DNA from 3 places in the Streptomyces sp. NPDC046887 genome. Region 3 is predicted to be linked to each of the others. Evidence: riboswitches for the same ligand, from Rfam matches in the RefSeq annotation. Region 3 holds a riboswitch; each other region holds the start of a gene.

Region 1 (5,609 bases), on a different contig from region 3:
CGCCACTGTGGTCAGCTCGGTCCCGCTGGCCGCCAGCGAACGCTCCAGCACATCCAGGCTGGGCGCCCCGCCGGTGCCCATGATCAGCCGGGAGTCGAACACGGTCCCGGCGATGGTCAGACGGTCGTCGGCCATCGCGCTCAGCCCCCCTGCACCGCGGTCAGCACCTCGACCCGGTCGCCCTCGCCGAGCACCGTCCCGGACCAGGCGCCCCGGGGGACGACGGTCTCGTTGACGGCGGCGGCGACGCCGGAGGGAGCGGTGGTGAGGGTCGTCACGAGTACGTCCAGGGTGGTGGCCCCGGCCAGCCGCCGGGTCTCGCCGTTCACGGAGACGGTCACGGCGTCGCCGCCGGGCGCGCTCGCGGGCGCGTCGAGGGTTGCTGCGCTCGTAGGGGTGTTCACGGGGGTGTTCATGGCACTCCTCGGAGGGTCAGTGGGTTCAGTGGGTTCAGCGGGGGAGGGGGGCGGCGGAGGCGCCGGCCGAAACTGGAGCGCCCGCCCCGACGGTGCCCACCCCGGCGGCAGCCGGAAGCGCCGCGAACCGGGTCGGCAGAAAGGCCCGGGCCGCCTCCGGTAGCTCCCCGGTGACCAGCAGTTCCGCCATCACCTCGCCCGTCACGGGGGTCAGCAGCACCCCGTTGCGGTAGTGCCCGGTGGCGATGTGCAGCCCCGGCAGCGCGGTCGGGCCGAGCAGCGGCGCGTTGTCCGGGGAGCCCGGCCGCAACCCGGCCCCGGTCTCCACCAGCGGCAGCTCCGTGATGCCCGGCAGCAGCTCATGCGCGTCCCGCAGCAGCTCGTACACCCCGCCGGCGGTCACCGTGGTGTCCCAGCCCTGCTCCTCGCTGGTGGCGCCGATCACCAGCTCCCCGGTCTCGCGCGGCACCAGATAGATATGGCAGCCCCGGACCACCGCCCGCAGATTGCGGCTGAGGAAGGGGGCGTACGCCGGAGGCACGGCGAGGCGCACCACCTGGCCCTTGACCGGCCGTACCGGCGGAAGGGCATCCTCCGGTACGCCGCCCAGCCGGCCGCTCAGGCTGCCCGCGGCCAGCACCACCTGCCCGGCCGCCACCGAGGTGCCGTCCGCCAGGACCGCCCCGGCAGCCCGGTCCCGTACCACCGTCAGCCGCTCGGCGAACGACCGGTGGAAGACCACCCCGGCCCGCTCGCAGGCCGCCACCAGCGCCGCGCCCAACCGGCGCGGATCCACCTGGTGGTCGTCGCCGACCCGCAGCCCGCCCCGCACCCCGGGCGCCAGCATCGGCTCCAGCCGGCGGCACTCCCGGCCGGTCAGCCACTCCGAGTCCAGCCCCGTGCGCAGATGCAGGGCGTGCAGCTCGCGCAGCTCCGCCCGGTCGTCGGCGTCCAGCGCCACCGCCAGCGTCCCGCAGGAGCGGTGCCCCACCTCCCGCCCGGACGCCTCCTCCAGCTCGGCGACGAACTCCGGATAGCGGCGCGCCGAGGCCAGATTGAGCGCCAGCAGCTGCTCCTCGCCGTAGTGCAGCTCGGTCACCGCCGCCAGCATCCCGGCCGCCACCCGGGCCGCCCCGCCGCCCGGCTCCGGATCGGCCACCGCGACCGCGAGACCGCGCTGCGCCGCCCGCCAGGCCGTGACCAGCCCGATGATCCCGCCGCCGATCACCAGCACATCCGCGCCCGGCCCGACCCGCGCGGCCGGTGGCATGACTGTCTCCGTGTGCATGGGCTCCCAGCCCCTCCCTTCGCCGGCATGACCCGGATCAGGTTCGTACGGTCGGAGGCCGCCTCAGCCTCCCTCTCAGCCCGGTGCGACCGGGCTCCCGCGTGTGCTCTGCGTCCGCCAGCCTAACCCCGGCGGCCGACGCGCCGTAACGGCGGGCGACGCGTTTGTAAGGTTGCCCGGTGAGCAGGCGGACGACAGGCCGCACCGGCGGCCCGGAGGGGAGCGCGCATGGACGCGGAGCGGCGCGTGGTGATCGCGGGCGCCGGCATGGCGGGGGTGCAGACCGCGGTGGCCCTGCGGGACCAGGGCTTCACCGGCGAGGTGCTGATGATCGGCGCCGAACCCCACCAGCCGTACGACCGGCCCCCGTTGTCCAAGGCGATCCTGCTCGGCACCGCCGAGGGCTCCGCCTTCGAGGTGGACTTCGCCGCCCTCGGCATCGAACTGCGGCTCGGCCTGGAGGTCACCGCGGTACGCCCCGAGGCGCATGAACTCGACACCGCCGAGGGCCCGGTGCCCTACGACACCCTCGTCCTCGCCACCGGCGCCCGGCCGCTCGCCCTGCCCGGCGCCGAGGGCGTCCCCGGCGTGCACCTGCTGCGCACCCTGGACGACGCCGCCCGGCTGCGGCCCGTCCTGGAGAAGCGGCATGACGTGGTGGTGGTCGGCGCCGGCTGGATCGGCGCCGAGTTCGCCACCGCCGCCCGGGGCGCCGGCTGCGTGGTCACCGTGGTCGAGGCCGCCGACCGCCCTCTCGGCGGCGCCTTCCCGACCGAGGTCGGCACCCCCATGGCCGAGTGGTACGCGGAGAGCGGCACCACCCTGCTCACCCGGGCCCGGGTGGCGCACATCGAGCCCGGCGAGGTCGCCCTCGACGACGGCAGACTGCTCCCCGCGGACGCCGTCGTCGTCGGCATCGGCGCCCGCCCGGCCACCGACTGGCTGGCCGGCTCCGGGATCGCGCTCGGCCCCGACGGCTCGGTCACCGCCGACGACCGGCTGCGCACCTCCGCGCCCGATGTGTACGCGGTCGGCGACTGCGCCTCGTACCCCTCCGCCCGCTACGGCAAGCGGCTGATGGTCCACCACTGGGACAACGCCCTCCAGGGGCCGCGTACGGTCGCCGCCGCCATCACCGGCGCCCTCACCGGCGCCGAGGAGCCCCCGCCCTACGACCCGGTCCCATACTTCTGGTCCGAGCAGTTCGGCCGGTTCGTCCAGTACATCGGCCACCACGAGGCCGCCGACACCATGGTGTGGCGGGGCGACCCGGCGGAGCCCGCCTGGTCGGTGGCGTGGCTGAGGGACGGCGCCCTGGTGGCGCTGCTGGCGGTGGGCCGCCCGCGCGACCTGGCCCAGGGCCGCAAGCTCGTCGAGTCGGCCGCGCCCCTGGACGCCGCCCTGGTCGCGGACGCCTCCCGCCCGCTCAAGACCGCGCTCGCCGGCTGACCCGGTGGGGCCGGTCCGGCGTAGCCCCGCTACCGGCTGTCAGTGGCGGATGGCAGGCTTGTCCCGTGACCGAGATTGACGCAAAGACCGATGCTCTCATCCCCTCCTGGCTCTACCTCCCCGACATCGCGGAGATGCTCGACGTGGAGGTGACGCGCGTACGGCAGCTGGTCAAGGAGGGCCAGCTCATCGCCGTACGCCGCGGGGAGAACCGCGCGCTCCAGGTCCCCGCCGCCTTCATCAACGGCGACAAGGTCGTCAAGGGCCTGGCGGGCACCCTGACGCTGCTGCGGGACGACGGCTTCACCGACGAGGAGATGCTGGAGTGGCTCTTCACCCCCGACCCCACCCTCCCCGGCACCCCCGCCCAGGCCCTCAGCGAGAACCGCGGCACCGAGGTCAAGCGCCGAGCCCAGGCCCTCGCGGTCTGACCCACGCGCCCCCTCGCCCTCTGCCCCCTCGCGCCCTGGCCCCGGGACCCCGCCCCGGGGCCAGGGCCTCCGCCCCGCGGGGCTGACATCCCACCGCCCGGACGGCCCCGTCTCACGTCCTGGACGGGCGGCGGGTCTCATGGCCTGGACGGACGGACGGACGGGCCCGGACCGGCGGCGGCCCGCCCGGCCGACGGGGCGGCCGACGGGGGCGGCCGACGGGGGTGCGACCATGGCACGGGCCCGACAGGACCCCGGCCCGCCCGGGGGCCCGCTTCCGCATGCCACCGCACCACCGGTGCCCGCACGGCCCGCCGTGCCCCCGCACCCACCGTGCCCATGCACTCATCCCCGGGGGAGAACACCGATGCCCACCGCACGCGCCCGCCTCGCCGACGCCCGCCTCTACCTCTGCACCGACGCCCGCAAGCGCCAGGGCGATCTGCCCGAGTTCCTGGACGCGGTGCTCGCCGCGGGCGTGGACATCGTCCAGCTGCGTGACAAGGGCATGGAGGCCGGCGAGGAGCTGGAGCACCTCGCCGTCCTCGCCGAGGCCTGTCGGCGGCACGGCCGGCTGCTCGCGGTGAACGACCGCGCCGACATCGCCCACGCCGCCGCCTCCGACGTACTCCACCTCGGCCAGGGCGACCTGCCGGTGCCCGCCGCCCGGACGCTGCTCGGCGACGAGGTGCTGATCGGGCGCTCCACCCACGCCCAGGCCGAGGTGGACGCGGCCGCCGCGGAGCCGGGCGTGGACTACTTCTGCACCGGCCCCTGCTGGCCCACCCCCACCAAGCCCGGCCGGTACGCCCCAGGGCTGGACCTGGTCCGGTACGCCGCCGGGCTCGCCCAGCCCCGCCCCTGGTTCGCCATCGGCGGCATCGACGCGGGCAATCTCGACCAGGTGCTGGACGCCGGGGCGCGCCGGATCGTCGTGGTCCGCGCCCTCACCGAGGCCGACGACCCGGCCGCCGCCGCCGCGGACCTCGCCCAGCGCATCCGCGAACGCTCCGCCTGACCCCGGCAGCTCCCGACCCGCCGGCCGACCCCGACCCACCGGCTGAACTGCGCCAACGGTGTCCATGACTGTCCACCCAATGGACAAGATTCAGACAATTCAGTCCAATTCCCTCTGGTCTGGTTGGGTGACGCCGGGGCCCTGGCTAACCTGCCCGTATGGCCCTCGGTACCGCTTCCACCCGCCCGGACCGCGCACGCACCGTCCGCGACATCCTCGCCACCGGACGGCCGTCCTACTCCTTCGAGTTCTACGCGCCACGCACCGAGAAGGGCGAGCGCGGACTGTGGAACGCGCTGCGCCGGGTCGAGGCGGTGGCGCCGAGCTTCGTCTCCGTGACCTACGGGGCCGGTGGCACCACCCGCTCCGGCACGGTCAAGGCCACCCAGGAGATCGCCGCCGACACCATCCTCACCCCCGTCGCCCATCTGACGGCGGTGGACCAGTCGGTCGCCGAACTGCGGCATGTCCTCGGCCAGTACGCCGACGCCGGGATCCGCAACATGCTGGCCCTGCGCGGCGACCCGCCCGGCGACCCGCTCGGCGACTGGGTGCCGCACCCCGACGGTGTGCACTACGCCGCCGACCTGGTCCGGCTGATCAAGGAGTCCGGCGACTTCTGCGTGGGCGTCGCCGCCTTCCCCGAGATGCACCCCCGGTCCGAGGACTGGGACACCGACATCCGCCACTTCACCGCCAAGTGCAAGGCCGGCGCCGACTACGCCATCACCCAGATGTTCTTCGACCCGGAGACCTACCTCCGGCTGCGCGACAGCGCCGAGAAGGCCGGCTGCGAGACCCCGATCATCCCCGAGGTCATGCCCGTCACCAGCGTCCGGCAGCTCGACCGGCTGCCCTCGCTCAGTACCGCCCGCTTCCCCGACGACGTGAAACAGCGCATCCTCTCCGTCAAGGACGATCCGGCCGCTGTACGCTCGATCGGAATCGAGTTCGCGACGGAGTTCTGCGCGCGGCTGCTGTCCGAGGGCGTACCGGGGCTGCACTTC
Region 2 (5,609 bases), on a different contig from region 3:
CCGACCAGCAGCGCCCACTGGGTGGTGGAGCGCGGGCGACGGGCGGTGGTGGCCGGGTCCACCAGCCGCAGCGCGGTCTCCCGCCTCCGTACCGTCCAGGCGTGTACGGCCAGCACCCCGCCGACCGCGGCGAACTGCACCAGGGTGAGCACCGCGGCCGTCGGCAGGTCGAGCAGCTGCGCGGTCTGCCGGTAGATCTCGGCCTCCAGCGTGGTGTACGCGGGCCCGCCGAGGATCTGCACGATGCCGAAGGAGGTGTACGTGAAGAGGAAGACCATCAGCGCGGCGGCGGCCACCGCCGGGGCGAGCGCCGGCAGCGTCACCCGGCGGAAGGCGCCGAGCCGGGAGGCGCCCAGCACCCGGGCGGCCTCCTCCTGGCGCGGGTCGAGCTGGGACCAGAGCCCGCCGACGGTGCGGACGACCACCGCGTAGTTGAAGAAGACATGGGCGAGCAGGATGGCCCAGACACTGGTGTCCAGGCGGATCCCCCACAGCTCGTCCAGCAGCCCGCGCCGGCCGACCACGGCGAGGAAGGCGGTGCCGACGACAACGGTGGGCAGCACGAACGGCACGGTGACCACCGCCCGCAGCAGCCGCTTGCCGGGGAAGGCGAACCGGGCCATCACATAGGCGCCGGGCAGCGCCAGCAGCAGAGTGAGCCCGGTGGAGGCCAGTGCCTGCCAGGTGGTGAACCAGAGCACGTCCAGGATGTCGGAGCGACCCAGCACCTCCCCGATCCGGCCCAGGTCGAGCCCGCCCCCGCCGGTGCCCACGGTGCCGGCCGGTCCGGCGGCGCCGAGGCCGCGGGCGGTGATGGCGGCCACCGGGTACGCGAAGAAGACCGCGAAGAACACCACCGGCAGTGCCATCAGCGCGCCCCGCAGCGCCCCCGCGCGCACCGCCCGCCGCCGCGCGAGACTCCGCGCGGGTCCTTCCGCGGCGGGGGCGGTCTGCTCCGCGCTCTCCGCCGTCTTCGCGACTACCTCAGGACGAGGGAGGACCACGTCTGGATCCACTGGTCGCGGTTGGCGGCGATCTTCTTCGGGTCGAGCGCGTGCGGGTCGTCGGCCTTGGCGCCGTGCTCGGTGAACAGCTTCGGCAGCTCGGCGTCCTCGGCGACCGGGTTGACGAACATCTGGAGCGGCACGTCCTCCTGGAAGTCCTGGGAGATCAGGAAGTCGATCAGCGCCTTTCCGCCCTGGGGGTTCTTCGCCCCGTCCAGCAGCCCGGCGAACTCGGTCTGCTGGAAGCAGGTGCCGGTGGACACCCCGGTGGGCGCCTCCTTGGGCTGCGGCTCGGCGTACAGCACCTCGACGGGCGGGCTGGAGGCGTAGGAGACGACCAGCGGGCGGTCGCCCTTGGCCTTCCGTCCGCCGGCCGAGCCGGAGAACTCCTGGTTGTAGGCGATCTCCCAGCTGTCGACCACCTTGACGCCGTTGGCCTTGAGCTTCTTCCAGTAGTCCGGCCAGCCGCCGTCGCCGTACCGGGCGGCGGTGCCGAGCAGGAAGCCGAGGCCGGGTGAGGACCGCTCGGGGTTCTCCACCACCAGCAGGTCCTTGTAGGCGGGCTTCGCCAGGTCGTCGAAGGTCTTCGGCGGTGCGAGCTTCCTGTCGGCGAAGAACTTCTTGTCGTAGTTGACGCAGATGTCGCCGGTGTCGACCGGGGTGACCCGGTGCTCGCCCTTGTCGAGCTGCAGCGCCTCCGGCACCCGGTCCAGGCCCTTGGCCTCGTACGGCTGGAACAGCCCGTTGTCGAGGGCCCGGGAGAGCAGGGTGTTGTCGACGCCGAAGAAGACATCCCCCTGCGGCGCGCCCTTCGTCAGCACCGCCTTGTTGACGGCCTCGCCGGCGTCGCCGCTCTTGAGGACCTTGACGGTGTACCCGGTCCGCTGGGTGAACTTCTTCAGCACCTCGGGGGAGGCGTTGAAGGAGTCATGGGTGACGAGGGTGACGGTCTTGGACGTCTTGCCGCCCTCGTCGCTCCCGCCGGCGGACCCGCCGTCGCCGCCGCACGCGGTGAGCGCCGTGACGCCCAGCGCGCCGGCCAGCGCACCGGCCGCGATCCTGGTGGTGGTGGACACTGATTCCTCCTGGGGGTGACCAGGAAGAGACGCGGCCCCGCCCGCCGGCGCCGGGAAGGGCACGGGCGGGCAGGGCGCAACAGCTTGAGTGGTGACCGAACTCCCTACCCAGAATGACCTGGGCGAGGTTCAGAGGGTCTGCGGCCTGACGGTGCCGCACTCTCAGCGCTGTGGCGCTCCCCTGTCGGATGGTGGTGTTGTTGTGGAGTTGTGGCGCGCGGTCGCTGCCGCGCGCCCCCAGGGTACTAGGTCACTTTCGCCGACGGTTTTCGGCCAGCACGTCTGTGGAAGCCTGAGTGTCAGCGCTCGGACGCGGCGAGCTGCCCGCAGGCGCCGTCGATCTCCTGCCCCCGGGTGTCCCGGACGGTGACCGGGACTCCGTGTGCGGCGATGGCCTCCACGAACGCCTTCTCGTCCTCCGGCCGGGAGGCCGTCCACTTCGACCCGGGCGTCGGGTTGAGCGGGATCAGGTTGACGTGGACCCGCTTGCCCTTGAGCAGCCGGCCCAGCAGGTCGCCGCGCCAGGCCTGGTCGTTGATGTCGCGGATCAGGGCGTACTCGATGGAGACCCGGCGGCCGGACTTCTCCGCGTACTCCCAGGCGGCGTCCAGCACCTCGCGGACCTTCCACCGGGTGTTGACCGGGACCAGGGTGTCGCGCAGCTCGTCGTCCGGGGCGTGCAGGGAGACCGCGAGCCGGCACTTGAAGCCCTCGTCGGCGAACCGCAGCATCGCCGGGACCAGGCCGACGGTGGAGACGGTGATCCCGCGCTGGGACAGCCCCAGGCCGTCCGGCTCGGGGTCGGTGAGCCGGCGGATCGCGCCGACCACCCGCTTGTAGTTGGCCAGCGGCTCGCCCATGCCCATGAAGACGATGTTGGACAGCCGGGCCGGGCCGCCGGGGACCTCGCCGTCCCGCAGCGCCCGCATGCCGTCCACGATCTGGTGGACGATCTCGGCGGTGGAGAGGTTGCGGTCCAGGCCGGCCTGGCCGGTGGCGCAGAACGGGCAGTTCATCCCGCAGCCGGCCTGGGAGGAGATGCACATGGTGACCCGGTCCGGGTAGCGCATCAGCACCGACTCGACCAGGGTGCCGTCGTGCAGCCGCCACAGGGTCTTGCGGGTGGTGTCGTCGTCGCAGGAGATGTGCCGGACCACGCTCATCAGCTCGGGCAGCAGCTCGGCGGCCAGCTTCTCGCGGGCGGCGGCCGGGATGTCGGTCCACTGCGCCGGGTCGTGGGCGTAGCGGGCGAAGTAGTGCTGGGAGAGCTGCTTGGCGCGGAACGGCTTCTCGCCGATCGCGGCCACGGCCTCCTTGCGCTCGGCGGGCGACAGGTCGGCGAGGTGCCGCGGCGGCTTCTTGGCGCCGCGGGGCGCGACGAACGTCAGTTCTCCCGGGGCGGGGGCCATGGCGTACTACTCCTAGGTGCGTCGGTGCGTCGCGTGCGCCGGTGCGGTCGGCGGTGGGGGCGGTTGGTCGGTGGTGACGGTCGGCCGAGGGGCGCCCCTGTCCGGGACGGTCCGTGCCCCGGCGCGGCGGCGTACGAGGCCGGAAGGGCCCGCCGCGCGAGGCGGCGAGCCCTTCCAGGGTAACGGTCCGGGGATCCCGTCCTCTTCCCGTAGTCCGTGCGGTCCGTGCCTACGGGAGGTGGCGGTGGTCACCCTCGCGGCCGGAGGGTCACCCCGACCCCACGAACAAGACGAACAGCAGCCACACCACCGGCGCCGTCGGCAGCAGGGAGTCCAGCCGGTCCATGATGCCGCCGTGGCCCGGCAGCAGGGTGCCCATGTCCTTGATGCCGAGGTCCCGCTTGATCATGGACTCGCCGAGGTCGCCCAGGGTGGCGCTGGCGGCGACCGCCAGGCCGAGCAGCAGCCCCTGCCACCAGGTGCCGCCGTCGATGGCGAACTCCATGCACAGCGCGCCCGCCGCCATCGCGAAGCCGACCGCGCCGAGCAGTCCCTCCCGGGTCTTGCCGGGGCTGATCCGCGGGGCCAGCTTGTGGGTGCCGAACCGCCAGCCCACCGCGTACGCCCCGGTGTCGCTGACCACGGTCAGGATCAGGAAGGTCAGCACCCGCCACGGCCCGTCGTCGGCGGTGAGCATCAGCGACACGAAGGTGGCGAGGAACGGCACGTAGAAAGCGGCGAAGACGCCCGCGGTGACGTCCCTGAGGTAGCCGTCGGGCGGTTCGGTCATCCGCCAGACGAGGATCGCCAGCGCGGTCAGCGCCATGGCGACCCAGGCCCCCTCGGCACCCCGCAGATACCCGGCGACCACCATGGCGGCGCCGCCGACGGCCAGCGGGACGAGCGGGGCCTTGATGGCCTTGCTCTCCTGGAGCCGGGAGGTCAGCTCCCACAGGCCCACCACGACGGCCAGCGCGACCACCCCGACGAAGGCGGCCTTCCAGACGAACAGCGACGCCAGGATCACGGCGCCGAGCCCGACACCGACGCCTATGGCCGCCCGCAGATCGCGGCCGGCCCGCTTCTTGGCGGGCGACGGGTTCCCGGTCTCGGGCTTGGCCGGCGGCCCGCCGGGCGGACCCGGCTGCCCGGCCGCCGGCTGCCCCTGTACGGGGCCGTGGCTCCGGCCGTGGCCTGGGCCGTACGGCGGCCCGTCGGGCGGCGTCGCACGGAACGGGGGACCGCCCGCGGCGGTCCCCCGGTCACGGCCGTGGTCGAGGTCGTCCTGGTCTCCGTGGTCGCCGCCGGGCGGTGGGCCGGCGGGAGAGTCGGGCACGATGGGCATGGGGCGAGTCTGCTGTGCCTCACGCCCGTCGTAGGCGGGACCCGCCGGGGCGGCCGGGGCGAGCCCGGCGTCGAACCCCTGGTCGGGCGGACCCCAGTAACCGCCTTTCGGCGGGGCCCCCCAGGATGCGTCGTTCATCAGACCTCGAGCAGCTCGGCTTCCTTGTGCTTGAGCAGCTCGTCCACCTGCGCCACGTACTTCGCGGTGGTGTCGTCGAGCTCCTTCTCGGCGCGGCGGCCCTCGTCCTCGCCGACCTCGCCGTCCTTGATCGCCTTGTCGATGGTCTCCTTGGCCTTGCGGCGCACGGAGCGGATCGAGATCTTGGCGTCCTCGCCCTTGCCCTTGGCGACCTTGATGTACTCCCGGCGCCGCTCCTCGGTGAGCTCGGGGAACACCACCCGGATGATGTTGCCGTCGTTGCTGGGGTTGACCCCGAGGTCCGAGTCGCGGATGGCCTGCTCGATGTTGCGCAGCGCGCTCTTGTCGAACGGGGTGACCACGGCCATGCGCGGCTCCGGCACGGAGAACGATGCCAGCTGGTTGATCGGGGTGAGCGCGCCGTAGTAGTCGGCGACGATCTTGTTGAACATGGCCGGGTGGGCGCGCCCGGTGCGGATCGCGGCGAAGTCCTCCTTCGCGACCACGACGGCCTTCTCCATCTTCTCCTCGGCTTCGAGGAGGGTCTCTTCGATCACCACTTGCTCCTGCGTGTCGTCTGTGGATCGTCTGGTGGAAAGGCGTCGGTCGGTGGCGCCTGTGCGTCCCGGTGGGGCCC
Region 3 (5,167 bases):
TGGGCACCGAGACGACCTCGGTGGGGCGGGGCAGCGTGGTGTACGTGCCGGCCGGAGTACCGCACCGCTTCCACCACATCAGCGAGGACCTGCGGGTCCTGGTGGTCTTCTCCCCACCGGAGAGCTGAGGCCCGGGGCCGTACGGGGAGCCCGGGTCTCTGAAGCCTGAGGCCCGGGGCGCTCGGGGAGTTCAGGTCCCCGAGGCCCGGGCGCGAGCCTCCCGGGAGCCGGAACCCCTGAGTCCGGCGGGCCCTGACCTCCGGGTTCCCTAGGGGACGGATCAGGGCAGAGCCCGGGCCGCCGACCGCCCCGGTGCGGGGATCCGGCTTCTAGCATCGAAGGCGTCCGGGCTTTCGATCCGGAGACAGGGGATTCGGAGACCGGGGATCCCAAGTCCGGGGTTCCGGAGACCGGCCTTCCCAAGACCGGGGATCTTCCCAAGACCGGGGATCCGAAGACCGGGAGCGGCCCGGGTGACGAGGAGGAGAAGACGATGGCGGTACGGGAAGTGCTCGCGGGGATGCCCTGGTGGGTGAAGTGGATCGCCATACCGCTGATCGCGCTGTTCGTGTTCGGCGGCCTGATCGGCGCGGTGCTCGCCTTCGTCGCCGAACTGCTCTTCAAGCTGCTGCTGTTCGTCGCTCTGGTCGGCGGACTGGTCTATCTGGTACGCCGGTTCAGGTCGTCGTCCTCGTCCTCCTCCGGTGGCGACTGGTAACGCCTGTGTGCGGACGTTAGCTCGCGCGGGGGAACCGTCCGTACGGCCCGGCCGCTCGGCGGAGGCTCCCACTACAGTGGCGAGCCTCCGCCGCTTCGATGGGTGACCCATGGCCACGGCACCAGGCTCGACGGGGCATGTCCCCACCCTCATCGGCTCCGTCCAGCGGGCCCTGCGACTCCTGGAGGCGGTGGGCGCGCATCACGGCGGGGCCCCCGCCAAGCAGCTGGCCCGGGAGACCGGCCTGCCCCTGGCGACCGCCTACCATCTGCTGCGCACCCTGGTCCATGAGGGCTATCTCCGCAGGGACCAGGGCCTGTTCCTGCTCGGTGAGGCGGCCCATCGGCTGGCGGCCGACGGCGCGGTGCAGAATCGTCGCGGCAAGATCGCGGACAGGGAACCGCCACCGCCCCGGCCCTGTCCCTGCGCCCGCCCCCGCGCCTGCCCCCGATCCTCGGCCTGTCCCTGATCCGTACTTCCGCGATCCGTACGTCCGCGATCCGCGCCTTCGTGAACGGTGCTTTCCCGATCCGTGCTTCCGCGATCCGTGCCGTGGTGAACCACGCTTCCGTGGACGGCCCGCGCCGGTCGGCCGCGACGCCGGGCGGATGGCCGGAATCCCACGTTCGGGTTCTCTATCAGTATCTGAAATAACACGCCTTGTGATCACCCGGTGCTTGCTGGACGATGGCGGGACCAGAGCCGGTGCGGGCGCGACCCCGTCTCACCGGCCCTTTCCCGTTCCCCGGCCGCGCGTGTCCGGCACGCGCCGCCGTCCGCCACCCGGTCCATCCACTGCGGGGTACACGATGAGCGAGTCGGTCAAGGCCGAAGTCCTGATGAGCTTCGTCGTCACCGAGGAGCTGTCCTTCCGGATCCCGGTCGAGCTGGGGTACGAGGCGGCGGACCCCTTCGCCGTCCGGCTGACCTTCCATCTGCCCGGGGACGCGCCGGTGAGCTGGTCCTTCGGCCGGGAGCTGCTGCTCGACGGCCTCAATGTGCCGTCCGGGGAGGGGGATGTGCACATCGCGCCGGCCGGCCCGGGCGAGGTGTCCGATGTGCTGCTGCGGCTCCAGGTGGCCGGCGAGAGTGCCCTGTTCCGCTCCAGCGCCCCTCCACTGGTCGCCTTCCTGGACCGGACCGACAGGCTCGTCCCGCTCGGCCAGGAGTCGGCGCTGGGCGCGCCGGCCGACAGCCTGGACGCGGTGCTCGGCAGGATCCTCGCCGAGGAGAACGCCGGCTGAGCCGCGCCTCGGCGCCTTCCGTACGGACCCGCCGTCCCCGTCGCTACCGCCGGCCCGCCGGGACCACCGCTCCCCCACGGGGTCTTGGGGCCTACCGCTTGCGCCGCCGGCCGCGTCCGCCGCGTCCCGTGGCGGGCGCCGGGGCGCCGTCCGCCGGGCGGTCGGCCGAGACCACCAGCGCGGCCAGCGCGGTGGTCACCGGCACCGAGGCCACCAGCCCGATCGACCCCACCAGGGTCCGCACGATCTCCTCGGCCACCAGCTCGCTGTTGGCCACCGTCCCCACACTGCTCTGCGCGATCGAGAACAGCAGCAGCAGCGGCAGCGCCGCGCCCGCGTACGCCAGCACCAGGGTGTTGACCACCGAGGCGATGTGGTCCCGGCCGATGCGGATACCCGCCCGGTACAGGGCCCGCGGCCCCATCCGCGGGTCGGCCTGCTTCAGCTCCCACACCGCGGAGGTCTGGGTCACCGTCACATCGTCCAGCACACCCAGCGATCCGATGATGACCCCGGCCAGCAGCAGACCGGACATGTCGATGTCCGGGTAGAGGCCGTGGATGAGACCGGTGTTGTCGTCGGTGTTCCCGGTGAGCGAGGCCCAGTCGATGAACAGCGAGCCGAGCAGGCCGATCAGCAGCAGCGAGACCAGTGTCCCGAGCACCGCCACCGAGGTGCGGGCGTTCAGCCCGTGGCAGCTGTAGAGCGCGATCAGCATGATGGCGCTCGCCCCGATCACGGCGACCAGCAGCGGGTTCGAACCCTGGAGGATGGCCGGCAGGATGAACAGGGTGAGCACGGCGAAGCTCACCGCCAGGGCGACCAGCGCCATCACCCCCCGCAGCCGTCCGACCGCCACCACCGCCAGCGCGAAGATGCCCGCCAGCAGGGCCATCGGCAGGGTGCGGTCCACATCGGTGACGGAGTACTGCAGATCCCGCGGGGCGTCCGGCGCGTACGCCACCACCACGCCCTGCCCATTCTCAAGTTGCCGGGTGGCGTCGGGCTGGACGATCTCGACGAACTTGCGGCCGCGGTCCTTGCCGCTGGTGACCTCGACCGTGGCCTTGGTGCACTGCCCCTGCTGGGCGGCGGCCGCCTCACGGCCCTCGGGCGTCGTGGGGTTCTCGGTCGGCGGCACCTGAGCGGCGTTGACGTCCCGGCAGTCGACCTTCTCGATCCGCACCACCTCGCCCTGCTCGGTCTGCCGGTCGAAACCGACCCCGGTCCGCTCGTGTGCGGGGGCGCCGCCCGGCCACAGCACCGCGAGCCCCACCAGCACCGCGGTGGCGAACGGGATGAGCACCGCCGCGATGACCTTGCGCAGATGCTTCGACACCGGCGCCGCGGGCCCGTGCACATGGCTGTGGCCGTGGCTGTGCGCATGGCCTCCACCGGGACCATGGCCATGGCCCTGACCAGGGCCGCGATCGTCGGGACGGCCGCCGTGACCGCGGTCGTCCACGGGCCCGGACGACTGCCCGGGAGGCTGCTCCGGCTGATGCCGGTGTCCATCGGGATCGGGGAACCGCTGCGAGGAAGTCACCGCCCGATCATCGCAAGAACGACGGGGCCCTCTGTTCATTGCGGTGAGGTGGGCGCTAGCGTGGTGGGCGCATTTGCACACGCGGGAGCTCGGAGCACCGGGCTGAGAGGGCGCTGACATCCGTACGAGGCGTACGGAGGCCGCTGCGTCGACCGCCGAACCTGTTACCGGGTAATGCCGGCGTAGGGAGATAGGTCACCATGACCGTTCAGGACGCACGCACGCCTGCCTCCGAGCAGAACGACGAGGCCGGGAAGTCCATCGGCTGGCACAAGGGGTACGTCGAGGGCTCCCGCCCCGACCTCCTGGTGCCGGTCCGCACGGTGCACCTCACCAACGGCAAGGACGTGACGCTCTACGACACGTCAGGTCCGTACACCGACCCGCACGTCGAGACCGACGTCCGCCGCGGACTGCCCCCGCTGCGGGAGAACTGGATCATCGCCCGCGGCGACACCCAGGAGTACGCGGGCCGCCCGGTCCGCCCCGAGGACGACGGGATCAAGCACACCTCGCCGCGCGGCGGGCTGCGCAACCTGGACGCCGTCTTCCCCGGCCGCCCGCGCCAGCCGCGCCGGGGCCGGGACGGCCAGGCGGTCACCCAGCTCGCCTACGCCCGCCGCGGCGAGATCACCCCGGAGATGGAGTACGTCGCCATCCGCGAGAACGTCTCCCCCGAGGTGGTCCGCGAGGAGATCGCCGCCGGCCGCGCGGTGCTCCCGGCCAACGTCAACCACCCGGAGATCGAGCCGATGATCATCGGCAAGCGGTTCCTGGTGAAGGTCAACGCCAACATCGGCAACTCCGCCGTGACCTCCTCCATCGAGGAGGAGGTGGAGAAGATGACCTGGGCCACCCGCTGGGGCGCCGACACGGTCATGGACCTCTCCACCGGCCGCAACATCCACACCACCCGCGAGTGGGTGCTGCGCAACTCGCCGGTGCCGATCGGCACGGTGCCGCTCTACCAGGCCCTGGAGAAGGTCGACGGCAAGGCCGAGGAACTGACCTGGGAGATCTACAAGGACACCGTCATCGAGCAGGCCGAGCAGGGCGTCGACTACATGACGGTCCATGCCGGGGTGCTGCTGCGCTATGTGCCGCTCACCGCGCGCCGCAAGACCGGCATCGTCTCCCGCGGCGGCTCGATCATGGCGGCCTGGTGCCTGGCGCACCACAAGGAGTCGTTCCTCTACGAGAACTTCGAGGAGCTCTGCGAGATCCTCGTCTCCTATGACGTCACCTACTCCCTCGGTGACGGGCTGCGCCCCGGTTCGATCGCGGATGCCAATGACGAGGCCCAGTTCGCGGAGCTGCGTACGCTCGGCGAGCTGAACTCGATCGCCAAGCGCCATAACGTCCAGACCATGATCGAGGGCCCGGGCCATGTCCCGATGCACAAGATCAAGGAGAACATCGACCTCCAGCAGGAGATCTGCGAGGAGGCCCCGTTCTACACGCTGGGCCCGCTCACCACCGATGTCGCCCCGGCGTATGACCACATCACCTCCGGCATCGGCGCCGCCATGATCGCCTGGTGGGGCACCGCGATGCTCTGCTACGTCACGCCCAAGGAGCACCTGGGCCTGCCCAACCGGGACGATGTGAAGACCGGCGTCATCACCTACAAGATCGCCGCCCACGCCGCCGACCTGGCCA

What was found. A riboswitch is a leader RNA that binds a small molecule or an ion and turns the genes downstream of it on or off. The one in region 3 is predicted to bind thiamine pyrophosphate.
Region 1: it holds a riboswitch for thiamine pyrophosphate, as region 3 does, so the genes downstream of both, thiO (glycine oxidase ThiO) here and thiC (phosphomethylpyrimidine synthase ThiC) in region 3, are expected to answer to the same signal.
Region 2: it holds a riboswitch for thiamine pyrophosphate, as region 3 does, so the genes downstream of both, ABZ945_RS20995 (thiamine ABC transporter substrate-binding protein) here and thiC (phosphomethylpyrimidine synthase ThiC) in region 3, are expected to answer to the same signal.

The regions. Positions count from the first base shown of each region.
Region 1 is NZ_JBEYXH010000042.1:22,244-27,852, forward strand. It holds gene ABZ945_RS28500 (thiazole synthase) at 1-135, opposite strand, end outside; gene thiS (sulfur carrier protein ThiS) at 141-416, opposite strand; gene thiO (glycine oxidase ThiO) at 451-1,686, opposite strand; TPP riboswitch at 1,702-1,815, opposite strand; gene ABZ945_RS28515 (FAD-dependent oxidoreductase) at 1,933-3,153, shown strand; gene ABZ945_RS28520 (Rv2175c family DNA-binding protein) at 3,219-3,584, shown strand; gene thiE (thiamine phosphate synthase) at 3,952-4,602, shown strand; gene metF (methylenetetrahydrofolate reductase [NAD(P)H]) at 4,761-5,609, shown strand, end outside.
Region 2 is NZ_JBEYXH010000022.1:100,731-106,339, forward strand. It holds gene ABZ945_RS20990 (iron ABC transporter permease) at 1-869, opposite strand, end outside; gene ABZ945_RS20995 (thiamine ABC transporter substrate-binding protein) at 980-2,080, opposite strand; TPP riboswitch at 2,164-2,273, opposite strand; gene rlmN (23S rRNA (adenine(2503)-C(2))-methyltransferase RlmN) at 2,380-3,489, opposite strand; gene ABZ945_RS21005 (phosphatidate cytidylyltransferase) at 3,758-4,972, opposite strand; gene frr (ribosome recycling factor) at 4,972-5,529, opposite strand.
Region 3 is NZ_JBEYXH010000067.1:380-5,546, reverse strand. It holds gene ABZ945_RS32640 (cupin domain-containing protein) at 1-128, shown strand, start outside; gene ABZ945_RS32635 (DUF5326 family protein) at 494-718, shown strand; partial or broken gene ABZ945_RS32630 (helix-turn-helix domain-containing protein) at 828-1,097, shown strand; gene ABZ945_RS32625 (SsgA family sporulation/cell division regulator) at 1,528-1,962, shown strand; gene ABZ945_RS32620 (YibE/F family protein) at 2,054-3,547, opposite strand; TPP riboswitch at 3,580-3,714, shown strand; gene thiC (phosphomethylpyrimidine synthase ThiC) at 3,709-5,167, shown strand, end outside.